2 regions of the Micromonospora chersina genome follow, and region 1 is predicted to be linked to the other one. Evidence: predicted binding sites of a transcription regulator. Region 1 holds the regulator's gene; the other holds the start of a gene.
The links. The regulator HrcA, encoded in region 1, represses chaperone genes, less so after heat shock. The targets are predictions, from matches to a motif close to GGTTNGCACNCTCNNNNNGAGNGTGCNAACC.

Region 1 (8,683 bases):
GCGGACCGGGCGGGCGCCGGCCTGCTCGAAGGCCGTCAGTTCGGTGTCGGCGATGCCGCCCTCGGGGCCGACCACCAGGACGATCTCGCCCGCGTCGGGCAGGTCGACCGTGGTCAGCCGCTCCTCGGCCTCCTCGTGCAGGACGAACGCGGCGGCCGCCCCGGCGATCCGGCGGGTCACCGTGGTGGTGGACTCGTCGGGCGTGCCGGCCACCACCGGCAGCCACGGGCGGCGGGCCTGCTTGGCCGCCTCCCGGGCGGTGGCCGCCCACTTCTCCCGGGCCCGTACGCCCCGGTCCCCGCGCCACTGGGTCACCGACCGGGACGCCGCCCAGGGCACGATCTCGTCCACCCCGACCTCGGTCATGGCCTGCACGGCCAGCTCGCCCCGGTCGCCCTTGGCGATGCCCTGCACCACGACGAGCCTCGGGACGGACGCGTCGACGTACCCCCGGGAGGTGACCCGGAGGTCGAGGGTGCCCTTGCCGACCGCGCTGACCACGGCGGTGGCCGTGCCGCCCCGCCCGTCGGCGAGCAGCAGTTCCTCGCCGACGCGCAGCCGCTGCACGGTGGCCGCGTGGTGCCCCTCCGGGCCGTCCAGCGTCAGCGTGTCACCGGTGGGCAGCGCCTCGACCAGGAACAGCGGCGCCGACACCTCAGGCGTGCCCGTTGAAGGCGTCGCGCATCCGGGAGAAGAAGCCGCCCTGCTTGCTCAGCTCGGCGACCTCCTCGCCCCGGGTCTTGGCGAAATCGCGCAGCATCCGCTCCTGGTCGGCGTCGAGCTTCGTCGGGGTCCGCACGTCGAGGTGGACGTAGAGGTCGCCCCGGCCGGTGCCGCGCAGGTGCGGCACGCCGCGGGCCCGCAGCCGCAGCGTGCTGCCCGGCTGGGTGCCCGGCTTGACGTCGACGGTCTCCTCGCTGTCCAGCGTCTTGATGGTCAGCCGGGTGCCGAGCGCGGCGGCGGTCATCGGCACGGTGACCCGGCAGTGCAGGTCGTCGCCCTTGCGGGAGTAGACGTCGTGCGGCCGCTCGTGGATCTCCACGTAGAGGTCGCCGGCGGTGCCGCCGCCCGGGCCCACCTCGCCCTGCTGGGCCAGCCGGATCCGCATGCCGTCCTCGACGCCCGCCGGGATCTTGACGGTGAGCGACCGGCGGGTGCGCACCCGGCCGTCGCCCGCGCAGGTGGGGCAGGGGTGCGGGATGGTGGTGCCGTAGCCCTGGCAGACGGTGCACGGCCGGGCGGAGACCACCTGGCCGAGGAAGGTCCGCTGCACCGACTGCACCTCGCCGCGACCGCCGCACGCCTCACAGGTGGCCAGGTGGGTGCCGGCCGCGGTGCCGGCGCCGGCGCAGGTGGTGCAGAGCACCGCGGTGTCGACGGTGATCGGCGCCTCGACGCCGAACGCCGTCTCGTTCAGGTCCAGCTCCAGCCGCAGGATCGCGTCGGCGCCCGGCCGGGTACGCGGCCGAGGGCCACGAGCGCCGCCCGCGGCGCCGCCGAAGAACGCGTCCATGATGTCCTGGAAGCCGACGAACGGGCCGGCGCCGCCCGGACCACCCGGACCCGCGCCCCCGCCGCCCGGGGCGAGCGGGTCGCCGCCCAGGTCGACGATCTGCCGTTTCCGATCGTCCGAGAGGACCTCGTACGCGGCGTTGATGTCCTTGAACTTCTCCTGTGCCTCCGGGTCCGGATTGACGTCCGGGTGGAACTGCCGCGCCAGCTTGCGGTAGGCGCGCTTGATCTCGTCGTCGGAGGCGTCCCGGCTCACGCCGAGAATGCCGTAGTAGTCCCTGGCCACTGCGTTCGGTGTCCTCATGTTTCGTCTCGCGTTGCGCCGGTCGTCGGCCGGAGCCGGCCGTCGGCCCTGACTGGTCAGTTCTGGGCCAGCAGTTCGCCCACGTAGCGTGCCACGGCCCTCACCGTGGCGATGGTGCCGGGGTAGTCCATCCGGGTCGGGCCGAGCACGCCGAGACCACCCACGATGGTGGCACCCGGGCCGTAGCCGGTGCTGACCACCGAGGCGGCGCGCAGGTTGTCGATCTCGTTCTCGTCGCCGATGAGCACCCGGGTGGTGCTCGGCTCGGCCTCCCCGATCAGCTTGAGCAGCACGACCTCCTCCTCGAGCGCCTCGAGGATCGGCCGCAGCGAGCCCTGGAAGTCGAGCAGGCCGCCCCGGGTGAGGTTGGCCGTGCCGGCCAGGGCGATGCGCTCCTCGTGCCGTTCGACCAGGGTCTCCAGCAGCACGGTGGAGAGCGTGGCCATGGCCGGGCGCAGCTGCGGCGTGGACTCGTCGACCAGGGCCTGCACCAGCGGCGGGGTGTCGGACAGCCGACTGCCGACGAGCTTCTCGTTGACCAGGCGGCGCAGGTCGGTCACGTCCTCGGCCGGGACCGGCCCGGGCATCTCGACCAGCCGCTGCTCGACCCGGCCGGTGTCGGCGATCATGACGACCATCAGCCGGGTGGTGGAGATCGGCACCAGCTCCAGGTGGCGCACCTTGGAGCGGGCGAGGCTCGGGTACTGCACCACGGCGACCTGTCGGGTGAGCTGTGCCAGCAGCCGGACGGTGCGGTGCACCACGTCGTCGAGGTCGACCGCGCCGACCAGGAAGCGCTCGATGGCCCGGCGCTCGGCCGGGCTGAGCGGCTTGACCCGGGAGAGCCGGTCGACGAACAGCCGGTAGCCGCGGTCGGTGGGCACCCGGCCGGCACTGGTGTGCGGCTGCCGGATGTAGCCCTCCTCCTCCAGCACCGCCATGTCGTTGCGCACGGTCGCCGGGGAGACGCCCAGCTGGTGGCGCTCGACCAGGGCCTTGCTGCCGACCGGCTCCTGCGTGGCGACGTAGTCCTCGACGATCGCGCGCAGCACGGCGAGCTTGCGGTCGTCGAGACCCATCTCCCCACCTCCTGACGCACCTCGTCGCACCGGCGCGGGGCGTCCGCCGGGCGTCTGGCACTCGACTGTAGCGAGTGCCAGTCTACGTCGGCGTGCCCGCCGACGCGATGATCAGCGACGCACCTCCGGTGCGGCCCGCCGCACATCCGGCCCGCCAGGGCCGAACAGCCGGACATCCCGGGCGATCCCGCTCTGGTGCGCCCTTGCCACCGGGACCTACCGTGACGGCCATGACTGAACCTCCTCGCCCTCCCGGAGCGGGGGACTCCGGCGCCCCGCCGCCGGAGGCGACCCCGCCGTCGGCACCGTACGGCTCGTCGTCGGCGGACGAGCCCCCCACCGCACCACTGTCCGGGGCACCGGCGCCGGGCGGCTATCCCCCGCCCGGTGGCTATCCGCCGCCTCCCGGCGGCCAGCCGCCGTCGGGCGGTTACCCGCCCCCGGGCGGCTACCCTCCGCCGGGTGGCTACCCCCCGCCGGGCGGCTACGGCGCGCCGGGCGCCGGCTACCCGGGCGGCGGCGCGTACGGTGCGCCCGCCGGCTACGCCAACAACGACGACAAGACCTGGTCGCTCATCGCGCACTTCGGCGGCCCGGTGGGTGTCGTGGTCGGCGGCAGCCTGCTCGGCTGGGTGGCGCCGCTCATCGCGTTCTCCGCCAAGGGCCAGCAGTCCCCCACCGTGCGCGCGCACGCGGTCGCCGCGCTGAACTTCCAGATCACCTGGGTCATCGCGACGCTGATCAGCTTCGTGCTGGCCGTGGTCACCTGCGGCCTGCTGTTCTTCATCCCGATCATCGTCGCCCTGATCCCGATCATCTTCGGCATCATCGGCGGCGTGAAGGCCACCGAGGGCGTCCTCTACCGCTACCCGATGACCTACACGTTCGTGAAGTGACCGACCCGGCCGGCCCACGGGCCGGCCGGGACCCGGCGCGTCAGGCGATCAGGGCAGCAGGTCGCGCACGACCGCGTCGGCGAGCAGCCGGCCGCGCAGGGTGAGCACCGCCCGGCCGGCGGCGTACGCCTCGGCATCCAGCAGGCCGTCGGCCCGGGCCCGCTCGGCGCCCGCCCGACCCGCCTCGTCGAGCCCGGACAGCGGCAGCCCGGTGGCGAGCCGCAGCCGCAGCATCACGTCCTCCATGTGCGCCTCGTCCGGCGTGAGCACCTCCCGGGCCAGGCCGGGCGACTCCCCGGCGGCCAGCCGCTGGGCGTACGCCGTCGGGTGCTTGACGTTCCACCAGCGCACCCCGCCGACGTGGCTGTGCGCCCCCGGGCCGAGGCCCCACCAGTCGGCGCCCGTCCAGTAGAGCAGGTTGTGCCGGCACCGGGCCGCCTCGGAGCGCGCCCAGTTGGAGACCTCGTACCAGGAGAAGCCGGCCGCGCCGAGGGCGGCCTCAGCGGCCAGGTAGCGGTCCGCCGCCACGTCGTCACTGGGGTACGGCAGCTCGCCGCGCCGCATCCGGGCGGCAAGCCGCGTGCCGTCCTCCACGATGAGGGCGTACGCGCTGACGTGGTCCACCCCCGCCGCCACCACCTGGTCCAGGGAGGCGGCGAAGTCCTCGGCGCTCTCCCCCGGCGTGCCGTAGATCAGGTCCAGGTTCACGTGGTCGAAGCCGGCGTCGCGGGCCTCCAGCGCGGCGGCGGTGGCCCGGCCGGCGCTGTGCTGCCGGTCGAGGATCGCCAGCACCCCGGGCGCCGCGGACTGCATGCCCAGCGAGATCCGCGTGTAGCCGGCGGCCCGCAGCGTCCTGAGCGACTCCGGGGTGACCGTCTCGGGGTTGGCCTCCGTGGTCACCTCGGCGCCGGCGGCCAGTCCCCAGGTGCGGTCGATGCCGTCGAGGATCCGGGCCAGGTCGTCGGCGGGGAGCAGCGTGGGCGTGCCGCCGCCCACGAAGACGGTGTCCACCCGGGGCGGCGGGGTGTCGCCCAGCACCCGGCCGGCGAGGGCCAGCTCGGCCAGCACGGTGTCGGCGTACGTCTCGCGGCTCGCGCCGCCGCCCAGCTCGGCCGCCGTGTAGGTGTTGAAGTCGCAGTAGCCGCACCGGCTGGCGCAGAACGGGACGTGCACGTACACGCCGAAGCCGCGCGCGCCGACGGCGCGGCGGGCGGCAGCGGGCAGCGCCCCGTCGCGCGGGACGGGTTCGCCTTCTGGAAGGACGCCGGGCATGGCCACTAGTGTGCCCGGCATGACCTCTCCGGACGCTCTCGTGCGGGTCGCCACGGCCCGTGGGGTGACCACCCTCACCCTGGACAGCCCGCACAACCGCAACGCGCTCTCCACCCCGCTGATGACCGAGCTGCTGGCCGGGCTGACCGCGGCCGTCGCCGACGACGCGGTCCGGGCGATCGTGCTGGACCACACCGGCCCGGTGTTCTGCTCCGGGGCCGACCTGAAGGAGACCGCCGCCGCGTACGCCAGCGGGAGCGTGCCGGCCGGGATGCTGGGCGACGTGCTGGTGGCCGTCCGGGAGTGCCCGAAGCCGGTGCTGGCGAAGGTGGCCGGGCCGGCGCGGGCCGGCGGGCTGGGTCTGATCGCCGCCGCGGACCTCGCGATCTGCGCCGAGGAGGCCACGTTCGCCTTCACCGAGGTCCGGATCGGGGTGATCCCCGCGGTGATCTCGGCGACCGTGCTGCCCCGGCTGCACCCCCGGGCCGCCGCCGAGCTGTACCTGACCGGCGACACCTTCGACGGCCGGCGGGCCGCCGAGATCGGCCTGGTCACCGCCGCCGTGCCGGCGGACGAGCTGGACGCCGCCGTGGACCGCTACCGCGCCTCGCTCGTGAAGGGGGCGCCGAAGGCCCTCGCCGGGACCAAGGAGCTGCTGCGCCGCCCGGCCGCCACCGACCTGCGGGCCGAGATCGCCGAGTTGGCCGCGCTCTCCACCGGGTACTTCCTGTCCGAGGAGGGCCGGGAGGGCGTCCTCGCGTTCCGGGAGAAGCGGCCCGCGGCCTGGGTGCCCGCCGCAGACTGAGGCCGGAGGCACGGGTCGGCTACGGACCGTGAGGCGTCCGGTCGGCCGACCCGGAGACTGGAGTGGGCGACGTACGCTGGGCGGGCTGTCGGGACTGGGGGTGCGGGTGCGGACGCGTGGGGCGATCGTGGCATCGGGTGTGGTGGTGGCCGTGCTGGCCCTGCTCGGCGTCTGGTTCGTCACGAAGCAGTTCGGGCACCACCTGCGGCTGCCGCTGGCCAGCCGGACCTGCACCGTCCAGGCCGACGGGGAGGTCGTGCTCAGCGCCGAGCAGATGGCCAACGCGGCCACCATCGCGGCGATCGGCGTGCAGCGGGACATGCCCGAGCGGGCCGTGGTGGTGGCGCTGGCGACGGCGTACCAGGAGTCGCACCTGCGCAACATTGCGCACGGTGACCGGGACTCGCTCGGCCTGTTCCAGCAGCGCCCGAGCCAGGGATGGGGCACGCCGGAGGAGATCCGCGACCCGCGCTACGCCGCGAAGAAGTTCTACGCCGCGTTGAAGAAGGTCAAGGGCTGGGAGAAGCTGCGGGTCACCGAGGCCGCCCAGCGGGTGCAGCGGTCGGCCTACCCCGAGGCGTACGAGAAGTGGGCGGACGAGTCGCAGGTGCTCACCCGCGCCCTGCTCGGCGACGCCACCGGCGCGGTGGCCTGCACGGTCGGCCCGACGCCGACGATGCGGGGCCCGGCCGCCGCCACCGCCCTCCTCCAGAGCCTGGCCCTGGACTGGGGCCTGCCGGAGCTGAACTCGGCCACCGACCTGACCGGGCTCACCGTGCCGGCCGTCGACAGCCGCAACGGCTGGCGGTACGCCCACTGGCTGGTCTCGCACGCCGACGACCACGGGGTGAAGCGGGTCCGCTTCGGCGAGCTGGAGTGGACGGCCGAGCAGGGCACCTGGGCCAAGGTGAAGGGCGACCCGGCCACCCAGGTGCTGGCCGAGGTCTTCGCCGCGGCCTGACCCGGCCTCGCTGCGGGCCGGGCGGTCAGCCGGCGGCGGCGCCGAGGCGGCGGCGGACCTTCTCCCGCAGCGACTCGGGCAGCTCCGGCACGTCGAGCAGGCGCGGCAGCAGGTCCGGCTCCAGCGTGGTCGCCCGGAACACCTCGCCGATCGTCACGCCGTGCGCCGGCCGGTCGACCACCTCGACGGGATCGCCGGCGCCCACCTCGCCCTCGCGCAGCACCCGCAGGTACGCGCCGGGCGCGCCCCGGACGGTGAACCGCTTGATCAGGTCGGGCATGCCCCAGAACCCGGCGAAGGTGGTGCACGGGGTGCGGGGCTTTGTCACCTCCAGCAGCGCCGAGCCGACGGCCCAGCGCTCGCCGATGACCGCCCCGGTGACGTCCACCGCCCAGGTGGTGAGGTTCTCGCCGAAGGCGCCCGGCCGCAATGCCCGGCCCAGCTCGCCGGCCCACCAGCCGGCGTCCTCCTCGGCGTACGCGTAGACCGCCTGGTCGGGGCCGCCGTGGTGGGCCCGCTCGCCGATGAAGTCGCCGGCGACGCCGGCGAACCGGATGTCCACCCGGCCGTCGACGGGCCGCTTGTCGATGCCGCTGCGACCGCTCGGGTCACCCGCCCACTCCGCCTCGGTCACCACGCCGAGGTTCACCGCCGCCAGCCTGCCTGTCATGGCGGTCAGCCTAGGTGCCGCGGCCGGGCGCCGGGAAACGGGTTCCGCCCGCGCGCCTCAGCCCTTGACCGCGCCGGCGACCAGGCCGGAGACCATCCGGCGCTGGACCAGCAGGAAGAAGACGATCACCGGCAGGGTGAACAGCGTCGAGGCGGCCATCACCGAGCCCCACGCCGTGTCGTCCCGCCCGAAGAAGAACGTCATGGCCACCGGCAGCGTGTACCTGCTCTGGTCGTTGACGAAGGTCAACGCGAAGATCAGCTCGTTCCACGCGGTGATGAAGGAGAAGATGCTGGTGGCCACCAGGCCGGGCGCGACCAGCGGGAAGAGGACCTTGCGGAAGGTCTGGGCCCGGCTGGCCCCGTCGATCGCCGCCGCCTCCTCCAGTTCCTTGGGCACCGCGGCCACGAAGCCGCGGAGCATCCAGACCGCGAACGGCAGCGAGAAGCCGAGGTAGGTCAGGATCAGGCTGGGCAGGGTGTTGTAGAGGCCGAGCCGCTGGATCATGAGGAACAGCGGGATGACCAGCGCCTCCAGCGGGATCATCTGCACCACCAGCAGCAGGATCAGGAAGGTGGTGCGCAGCTTGAAGCGGAACCGGGCCACAGCGGTCGCGGCGAGCAGCGCGACCAGCCCGCTGAGCACGACGGTGGCCACCGCGACCAGCGCGCTGTTGAGGAAGAAGTCGGTGAAGGTGACGCCCGGGATCAGGTTGCCGGTGAGGATCTCCCGGTAGTGCTCCAGGGTCGGCTTCGCGGGCACCGGGCGCGGCGTGGCCGAGAAGATCTCCCGGTTGGGCTTCAGCGAGGTGGCGACCATCCAGTAGACCGGGAAGGCCGCGAACAGCGCGACCAGCAGCCCGGCGCCGTTGAGGGCGATCTTCTTCACGACTCGTCCTCCTGCCGGAGCACCATACGGACGTACACGCCGGTCACCACGAGCAGGATCAGGGTGAGGATGACGGCGATCGAGGAGCCCAGGCCGTACTTGGGCGGCGGCGAGAACGCCTCCGCGTAGGAGTAGATGGAGAGCATGAAGGTCGACCGGTCCTGGGTGCCGCCGGCCAGCACGAACTGCTGGGTGAAGACCTTGAAGTCCCAGATCGTGGAGAGCACCACGAGGATGCCGAAGACCGGCCGCAGCATCGGGAAGGTCACCGACCAGAAGACCCGCCACGGCCCGGC
Region 2 (8,683 bases), 930 kb from region 1:
GTCGTTGAGCATCCGGGACATGTCGTCGCTCCACACGCCGGTCGCGGCGATCACCGTGCGGGCGCGTACCTCGAACTCGGCGTCCGGCGAGCCGGCGGGCGCCTCCAGGTCACGGACCCGGACCCCGGTGACCTCCCGGGCCTGCCGGATCAGGCCGACCGCGCGGGCGCTGGTCACCACCGTCGCGCCGAGGCTGGCGGCGGTGCGGGCCAGGGTCACCACGAGGCGGGCGTCGTCGACCTGCCCGTCGTAGTAGCGGATCGCACCGGCCAGCTTGTCCGGACGCAGGCTCGGGAAGATCCGGCGCGTGCCCTCCCGGCTCAGGTGCCGGTGCAGCGGCATGCCGCGCCCGCCGCCGAACACGCCGGCGAAGACGTCGTACGCGGCCACCCCCGCACCGTAGTAGGAGCGGCGGAAGAACCGGCCGGCCAGGTCGCGCACGCCGCCCTCGGCGGGGAGCGGCACGAGGATCGGCACCGGGCGCACCAGGTGCGGGGCGAGCCGGGTGGCGAGCAGCCCCCGCTCGGTCAGCGCCTCGTGCACCAGGTGGAACTCCAACTGCTCCAGGTAGCGCAGGCCGCCGTGGATCAGCTTGCTGGACCGGCTGGAGGTGCCGGCGGCGTAGTCGCGCGCCTCCACGAGGGCCACCTTCAGGCCACGGGACGCGGCGTCGAGCGCGGCGCCCGCCCCGGTCACGCCACCACCGATGACCAGCACGTCGAACCGCTCGGCGCGGAGTCGGCGCAGGTCATCGGCGCGGCGCTCCACGGAGAGCTGACCGGCCACGGATCGGGACACGTTGGGGTCGCGCACGTGTCCACCGTAACCGGCCCCGCACTCCGGCGGCACGCCCCCGCCGGGCCGTACGGTGAGTGCCATGCAGGCCGGCCCGCCCACCGCTCCCGTCCCCCCGCCTCGCCCCGCCCGCCGCGACACCGGCCCGTGGCCGGTGGTCGCCGCGGTGGTCACCGGGCTCTGGGCCGTGCTGGTGGCGGTGCCGGGCCAGCTCGCCGGCTGGGTGGTCGACCAGATCGTGCTGGTCGCCGGCCTGGACCGGGCGGTGGCCGTCTGGCCGGTGGTCGCGCTGGTCACCGTGCTGCTGGTGGGTGCGCCCACGCTGGCGCTCGCGCTGATCCCCCGCTCCCCCGCGATCCGGGCGACCGGCCGCGCCTGGCTGGCGGGCACGCTCGTGCTCGGCGCGCTGACCCTGCTCCGGGCGCTGCCGCCGGTGCACCACGAGGCGTACCTGGCCGCGCTGGCCGCGACCGCCGTGGTGGTCGCCGTGGTCCTCGACCGGCTCACCCACCGCCGCGGGTCCGTCGCTCCGGGCCGGGACGGCGCGGCGGCTCCCGGCGACGCTCCCGCTGCCAGTGCACCGGCTCCGGGCAGCGCGACGGGCGACGCCGCCGGTCGGGGCGGCGCGACGGCACCGGACGGTCCGGACGACGGCGTGGCACCGGCCGGCGGCCCGGGTGGGCGGTTGGGGCCGGTGACGCTGCTGGCGCTCGCCGCCGGGCTGGCCTCGCTGCTGCCCTGGGTCTGGGTGGGCGCGCTGGGCGGGGCGTCGGAGACCCTGCTCGCCGGGCTGGCCGCCGCCGCGCTCGGGACGCTCGCCGGGGTGCTCCTCGGCCCCGCGTTCTGGGCCGCGTTCGCGGTGGGCACGCCGCCCCGCCCGGCCCGGCTGGTGCTGGTCGGCGGGCTGGTCGCCGGGGTGACCCTCGCGCTGCTGGGCGCCGGGGCCGGCCAGTCCGGGGCGCAGTTGCCCGCCCTGCTCCTGCTGCCGCCGCTCGGCTTCGTGCTCGGCACGCTGGAGGCCGGGGCCCGGCACGCCGGCCGGCCCGCCGGGCGCGGACCGGTGCGCTGGCTGGTCGGCCTCGCGCTGGTCGGGCCGCTGGCGTTCACCGACCCGGAGGAGGTCACCGCCCTGCTGGCGACCACCCGCGACGTCCCGTTCTGGGTCGCGGTCGCGACGGGCGTCGCGTTCGCCGTCGCGGTCCTGCTCGCCGTCGGGTACGGCGTGCTGCTCGCCCGGTCCCGCGCCCGCGCGCCCCGGCGCGGCCTGGCCGGCCTGACCGCCGCGGCCCTGCTCGCCGCCGTGGTGGTGGTCTACGCGGTCCCCGGCCAGCCCGGCCTGCACGGGGAACGGCTGCTCGTGGTGCTCCGCGAGCAGGCCGACCTGACCGGCATCCCGGCCGGGGCGCCCGGTCGGGCCGGCCGGGACGCCCGGGCCGCCGAGGTCTACCGGCGGCTGGTGGCCACGGCCGAGCGGACCCAGGGCGACCTGCGCCGCGAGCTGGGCCGGCTGCGCCTGCAGCCGACGCCGTACTACCTGGTCAACGCCATCGAGACGGACGGCGGGCCGGCGGTCCGGGCCTGGCTCGCCGGTCGCCCGGAGGTGGCCCGGGTGCTGGTCAGCCAGCGGCTGCGCCCGCTGCCCGCGGCGGCGCCCCCTGCGCGGGGCACCGTGCCGGCGCCGACCGGCCCGACCTGGAACGTCTCGCTGATCGGTGCGGACCGGGTCTGGTCGGAGCTGGGCGTCACGGGCGCCGGCGTGGTGGTGGGCAGCTCGGACTCCGGGGTGGACGGCCGGCACCCGGCCCTGGCCGCGGGTTTCCGGGGCGGCGACGACTCCTGGTACGACCCCTGGGAGCACCGCCGGACGCCGGCCGACCGCGGTGGTCACGGCACCCACACGGTGGGCAGCGCCGTGGGCCGGAACGGGATCGGGGTGGCCCCCGGCGCGAGCTGGGTCGGCTGCGTCAACCTGGACCGCAACCTGGGCAGCCCGGCACGCTACCTGGACTGCCTCCAGTTCATGCTGGCCCCGTTCCCGCCCGGCGGGGATCCGCTCACCGACGGCCGGCCGCAACGCGCGCCGGACGTGCTGACCAACTCGTGGGGCTGCCCGCCGGTGGAGGGCTGCGACCCGGGGGCGTTGCGCCCGGCGACCGCCGCGCTGGCCGCGGCCGGCATCCTGGTGGTGGCCGCCGCCGGCAACACCGGCCCGTACTGCGGCTCGATCGCCGACCCGCCGGCGCCGTACCCGGACGTGCTCACGGTCGGGGCGGTCGACCGGGCCCGCCAGCTCACCCGGTTCTCCAGCCGGGGGCCGGCAGCCGGGGGCGCCGCGAAGCCGGACGTGGTCGCGCCCGGCGCCGGGGTGCCGTCGGCGTACCCGGGGGGCGGCTACGCGACCCTGGACGGCACCTCGATGGCGACCCCGCAGGTGGCCGGGGTGGTGGCGCTCATGTGGTCGGCCAACCCGGCGCTGGTCGGCGACCTGGACCGCACCCGCCGCATCCTGGCCGACACGGCCACCCCGGCCGGTTCGCCCGCCGACGCGCCCTGCGGTGGCGCGCGGAACCTGGTGGGCGCCGGCCTGGTCGACGCGTACGCGGCGGTCCGCGCCGCGCGGGCCGCGGACCTCGGTTAACAACCCTGTCCATTGGCGGGCGGATGGCCTAGGGTCGGCGTCCATGGACGTGGAGATCATCGAGCTGGGTCCTGACCGCCTGCCCGAGGTCGTCGACCTCTGCCGGCGCGCCCTCGACCTGCCGGAGGACGCCGCCGAGGCGCCGTCGATCGTGGCCACCCTCGCCGACCGTGCGGCGGCCGACCGGCCGGTGCTGCGCCTCGGCGCGGTACGCGGCGACGCGCTGGTCGGGGTGCTGGTCGGCTCGCTGTCCGCGCGGGATCCGCGGCTCGGTCACGTCGACCTGCTGGCGGTGACGCCGGAGGAACGTCGCCAGGGGATCGGCGGCGGGCTGCTGGCCGAGGCGGAGGCCCGGCTCGCCGGGCTCGGCGCGGCCGAGCTGCTGCTGGCCGGGAACCCGCCGCAGTACGCCTGGCCGGGCATCGACGTGCGCTACACCCCGGCGGTCTGCGCCGCGCTGCGGCTCGGCTACCGGCAGGACCGGACGGCCTGGAACATGACCGCCGACCTGAGCGACGGCTCGCCGGCGCTGCGCTCCACCGAGGCCGCCGAGCAGCGGCTGGCCGGCCGGGGCGTGACGGTACGCCGGGCCGAGCCGGCGGACCTGCCGGCGCTGGCCGGTTTCGCGCGGGCCACCTTCGGCGGCGCCTGGGACGGCGAGCTGACCGGCTCGGTGGGCCGGCCGGACGCGGGCGCGCACCTGGCCGAGCGGGACGGCGAGATCCTCGGCTTCGCCGCGTACGGGTCGTCGCGGCCGAGCTGGTTCGGGCCGATGGGGACCGCCCCGGCGGCCGAGGGCTCGGGCATCGGCGGCGTGCTGCTCCGGCGCTGCCTGCGCGACCAGGCGGCGGCCGGGGTCGAGGCGGCACAGATCGGCTGGGTGGGCCCCGTGCCGTTCTACTCCGGAGCGGCGGGAGCGCGGATCGAGCGGGTGTTCTTCCTCTTCCGAAAAGAACTTAACGGACAGAAGTAACTAAAGTTACATAGACGGTAATAACCCCGTTCGGCCTCCTCGGCATCGACCGGCCCCTACGGTCGGAACCAGAGGAGGCGGGCATGACCACGGACGACGAACGGACCGACGACCAGCCGGCGCGCTGGCGCCCGGTCGGCGAGGTTCCCGGGCAGCTGCCGTTCGACCGGCTCGACTTCGGCGACGCCGAGCAGCTCGCGGAGATGACCGGCGGCACCGGACCGGACCCGGGGGAGCCGCGGCAACCGGTGGACGAGCCGACCCGGATCACGCCGCCGTACGACCGGGCGCACAAGCGACGCAACCAACGCCGACTGCCGACCTGAGACACACGGAAGGGGGCGGACCGCTGACGCGGCCCGCCCCCTTCGGCGTGCTGGGTGGAGCTGGACTCAGAAGTCCATCTCCCCGCCACCCGGGCCAGCCGGGGCGGCCGGGGTCTTCTCCGGCTTGTCCGCCACGACGGCCTCGGTGGTGAGGAACAGCGCGGCGATCGAGGCGGCGTTCTGCAGCGCGGAACGGGTCACCTTGGCCGGGTCGATGATGCCCGCGGCCAGCAGGTCCACGTACTCGCCGGTCGCGGCGTTGAGGCCGTGACCCGGGTCGAGGTTGCGGACCCGCTCGACGACGACGCCACCCTCGAGGCCGGCGTTGACGGCGATCTGCCGCAGCGGGGCGTCCAGCGCGATCTTGACGATCTGCGCGCCGGTCGCCTCGTCGCCGGCCAGGTCCAGCTTGTCGAAGGCGGTCTTGCCGGCCTGCACCAGCGCGACGCCACCACCCGGGACGATGCCCTCCTCGACGGCGGCCTTCGCGTTGCGGACGGCGTCCTCGATGCGGTGCTTGCGCTCCTTCAGCTCGACCTCGGTGGCCGCGCCGACCTTGATCACCGCAACACCGCCGGCCAGCTTGGCCAGGCGCTCCTGCAGCTTCTCGCGGTCGTAGTCGGAGTCGCTCTTCTCGATCTCGGCCCGGATCTGGTTGACCCGGCCCTGGATCTGGTCGGCGTCGCCGGCACCGTCGACGATGGTGGTCTCGTCCTTGGTCACCACGACCTTGCGGGCGCGGCCCAGCATGTCGAGGCTGACGGCGTCGAGCTTGAGGCCGACCTCCTCGCTGATGACCTGACCACCGGTGAGGATGGCGATGTCGGCCAGCATGGCCTTGCGGCGGTCACCGAAGCCCGGCGCCTTGACGGCGACCGACTTGAAGGTGCCGCGGACCTTGTTGACGACCAGGGTGGCCAGGGCCTCACCCTCGATGTCCTCGGAGATGATCAGCAGCGGCTTGCCCGACTGCATGACCTTCTCGAGGATCGGGAGCAGGTCCTTCACCGACGAGATCTTGCTGTTGACGATCAGGAGGTACGGGTCGTCGAAGACGGCCTCCATACGCTCCGGGTCGGTCATGAAGTAGGCGGAGATGTAGCCCTTGTCGAAGCGCATGCCCTCGGTGAGCTCGAGCTCGAGGCCGAAGGTGTTGCTCTCCTCGACGGTGATGACGCCTTCCTTGCCGACCTTGTCCATCGCCTCGGCGATGATCTCGCCGACGCTGGGGTCAGCCGCGGAGATGGAGGCGGTGGAGGCGATCTGCTCCTTGGTCTCCACGTCCTTGGCGAGCTTCAGCAGCTCCTCCGAGACGTTGGCCACGGCGGCCTCGATGCCCCGCTTCAGGGCCATCGGGTTGGCGCCGGCGGCCACGTTGCGCAGACCCTCACGAACCAGGGCCTGGGCCAGGACGGTCGCCGTCGTCGTGCCGTCACCGGCGACGTCGTCGGTCTTCTTCGCGACCTCCTTGACCAGCTCGGCGCCGATCTTCTCGTAGGGGTCCTCGAGCTCGATCTCCTTGGCGATGCTCACACCATCGTTGGTGATGGTGGGGGCACCCCACTTCTTCTCGAGCACGACGTTGCGGCCCTTGGGGCCGAGGGTCACCTTCACGGCGTCGGCGAGCTGGTTCATGCCCCGCTCGAGGCCGCGGCGCGCCTCTTCGTCGAACGCGATCATCTTGGCCATACGGCGTTGTCCTCCTGGACACTCACGGGCCACCCGAGGGTTCCCGGATGGGCCGTCTGGTGTACGCACCTTGGGGATGTCGCCACCTGGCGACGACGACGTCTCCTCGGTCGGGCCGGACAGCCCGCGACGACCGGCCCCGTGCCACTCCGGCGCCATCTCGACACCGGCGCGGCCGTGGCCCTACCGCCCCGACCATTGGCACTCACCGTACGCGAGTGCCAATGACTTGTTTAGCACTCTCCCTAGCCGAGTGCAAGCACGACGTCCCCGCTCAGCCGAGTTCCGCCGCCAGTCGGGCGGCGTTCACCGGGCCTTCCTGCGCGCGCTGTTCCGCGTACGCGGCGACCAGCCCGACGAGCTGCGCCAGGTAGGCCGGGGTGGCCAGCACCGCGCCCACCACGGCCACCGCCACGGCGCCGGCGGCCGTGCCCGGGGCGGCCATCGGGTCCACCCCGAAGGCCAGCTGGTTGACCGCCCCCAGCACGCCGTCCAGCACCGCCGCGGCGATCAGCGCGCACATGACCAGCGCCACCCGGCCCAGCACCATGCCGAACCGCTGGTGGAACATCCGCCAGGCACGGCCGACCGGCTCCTGCCGCTCGAACAGGTAGATCGGGCCGAACAGGGCGAACGCGCAGGCCGCGTAGAGGCCGGGCAGCAGGCAGAAGCAGGCGCCGACCGTGATCAGCAGCGAGACCACGAGGGTCCAGCCCCAGAGGCCGAGGGCGCGGCGCAGCCCGTAGCGGAGGGCGGCACCGGTACCGACCGGCTCGCCGGCCGCCTGGCGGGCGACCACCCAGGTGCCGGCGGCCCAGCCGGTGCTCTGCAACGGGCCGAAGATCAGGGCGGCGAGCAGCACCACGCCGTAGAAGGCGAAGATGTTCTCGAAGTAGCCGTCGGGCAGCGCCGGGGCGCCGTCCGGGCCGGTAACCGGCTGGCCGGTCGGGGCGAAGGCGAGGGAGAGGACCGCGATCACCGCCGCCGGGACCGTCTGGGTCAGCAGCATGATCGGCAGGAGCTGCCGCCAGCCCCGCCGCAGCGCGCCCCCGCACCGGCTGAACCAGCCGCCGACGCCCGCGTGCGGCGGGGTGACGAGCGGGTCCTGCGGGTCGAGGCCCGGGTGCCAGCCGTACGGCTGGCCGGGCAGCGCGTAGCCCGGGTAGGCCGCGCCGGGCAGCGGAGCGGCACCGGCCGGCCAGGTCCAGCCCTGCGGCGACCCGGCCGGGTCCGTCCGGTACGGGTCCCAGGGCTGCGGCGCAGCGGGTGCGGGCTGCCCGGGGGCGGCGAACCCGCCGGGAACGGCCGGCCATCCCTGTTGCGCGGGCGCGGCCGGGTGGGCGGCCTGGCCGGGTTGCGCCGGCACGGCGGGCGGCCCGGGTTGCGCCGGCACGGCGGGATCGGCCACGGCGGGCCGGCCCGGATCGGTCGGGGTGGGTGACCCGGGCGCGGTGGGGTCGGCCGCGTGCCCCGACGCCGGAGCCGGCACGGCGGCCGGCGGCGTGGACCGGGTCGGGTCGGCCGGGACACCGGGCGACGCCGGGGGCACCGGCTCGGTGGGACCCGACGGGGGCAGGTCGGACATGAACCCTCCTCAGCAGCGACGGCTGGAACGGCTCATGATCTTCCACGGCGCGGGCGCGCACCGCAGCCCCCTCGTCGGGGTGGAACGGCCGCCGATCGGGCGGCGGCCAGGGAAGATCAGGCGATGACGCGGACCCGCTCGGCCTGCGGGCCCTTCTGGCCCTGGGCGATCTCGAACTCGACCCGCTGGCCGTCGTCCAACGCCTTGTAGCCGTCCATCTCGATCGCGGAGAAGTGGACGAAGACGTCCTGCCCGCCGTCGACGGCGATGAAGCCGTAGCCCTTTTCGGAGTTGAACCACTTCACGGTGCCCTGTGCCACGGTGCACTTCCTCACTCTGCGCGGCGTTCCACAACCCCGGCGACCGGCGGACCGGCACCGGTGAGCCACCGGTTCAGCGATCGGCGACGGCCGCTGAATTGAGTGACCGAAATCGCACGCTACACGAGGCGTGACGACCGCGCACGACCACAAATCGGGCATATTTCGGCCACGGTGCGCGCCCGGTCGACGCGGGTGCCGCCCCTTCCGGTATGCATGCGAGATGACCAGCGCGCCCACCACGACGACCACGGTCCGCCGGGTCCGCCCGTCGGACGCCGCCCGGATGCGGGCGCTCCGGCTGGAGATGCTGGCCGACACCCCGCTGGCGTTCCTGGAGACAGTGGCCGAGGCCGC

Region 2: groL (chaperonin GroEL) is a predicted target of HrcA. The motif match lies at 6,618-6,648, and genes of this name have one in related genera.

Annotation. Positions count from the first base shown of each region.
Region 1 is NZ_FMIB01000002.1:5,710,604-5,719,286, reverse strand. It holds gene GA0070603_RS26670 (16S rRNA (uracil(1498)-N(3))-methyltransferase) at 1-654, opposite strand, end outside; gene dnaJ (molecular chaperone DnaJ) at 656-1,798, opposite strand; gene hrcA (heat-inducible transcriptional repressor HrcA) at 1,873-2,895, opposite strand; gene GA0070603_RS32430 (DUF4870 domain-containing protein) at 3,126-3,791, shown strand; gene hemW (radical SAM family heme chaperone HemW) at 3,840-5,063, opposite strand; gene GA0070603_RS26645 (enoyl-CoA hydratase-related protein) at 5,083-5,868, shown strand; gene GA0070603_RS26640 (hypothetical protein) at 5,969-6,829, shown strand; gene GA0070603_RS26635 (MOSC domain-containing protein) at 6,855-7,499, opposite strand; gene GA0070603_RS26630 (carbohydrate ABC transporter permease) at 7,557-8,387, opposite strand; gene GA0070603_RS26625 (carbohydrate ABC transporter permease) at 8,384-8,683, opposite strand, start outside.
Region 2 is NZ_FMIB01000002.1:4,784,529-4,793,211, reverse strand. It holds gene GA0070603_RS22270 (glycerol-3-phosphate dehydrogenase/oxidase) at 1-798, opposite strand, end outside; gene GA0070603_RS22265 (S8 family serine peptidase) at 878-3,433, shown strand; gene GA0070603_RS22260 (GNAT family N-acetyltransferase) at 3,477-4,406, shown strand; gene GA0070603_RS22255 (hypothetical protein) at 4,490-4,732, shown strand; gene groL (chaperonin GroEL) at 4,799-6,421, opposite strand; gene GA0070603_RS22245 (hypothetical protein) at 6,696-8,006, opposite strand; gene GA0070603_RS22240 (cold-shock protein) at 8,123-8,326, opposite strand; gene GA0070603_RS22235 (GNAT family N-acetyltransferase) at 8,550-8,683, shown strand, end outside.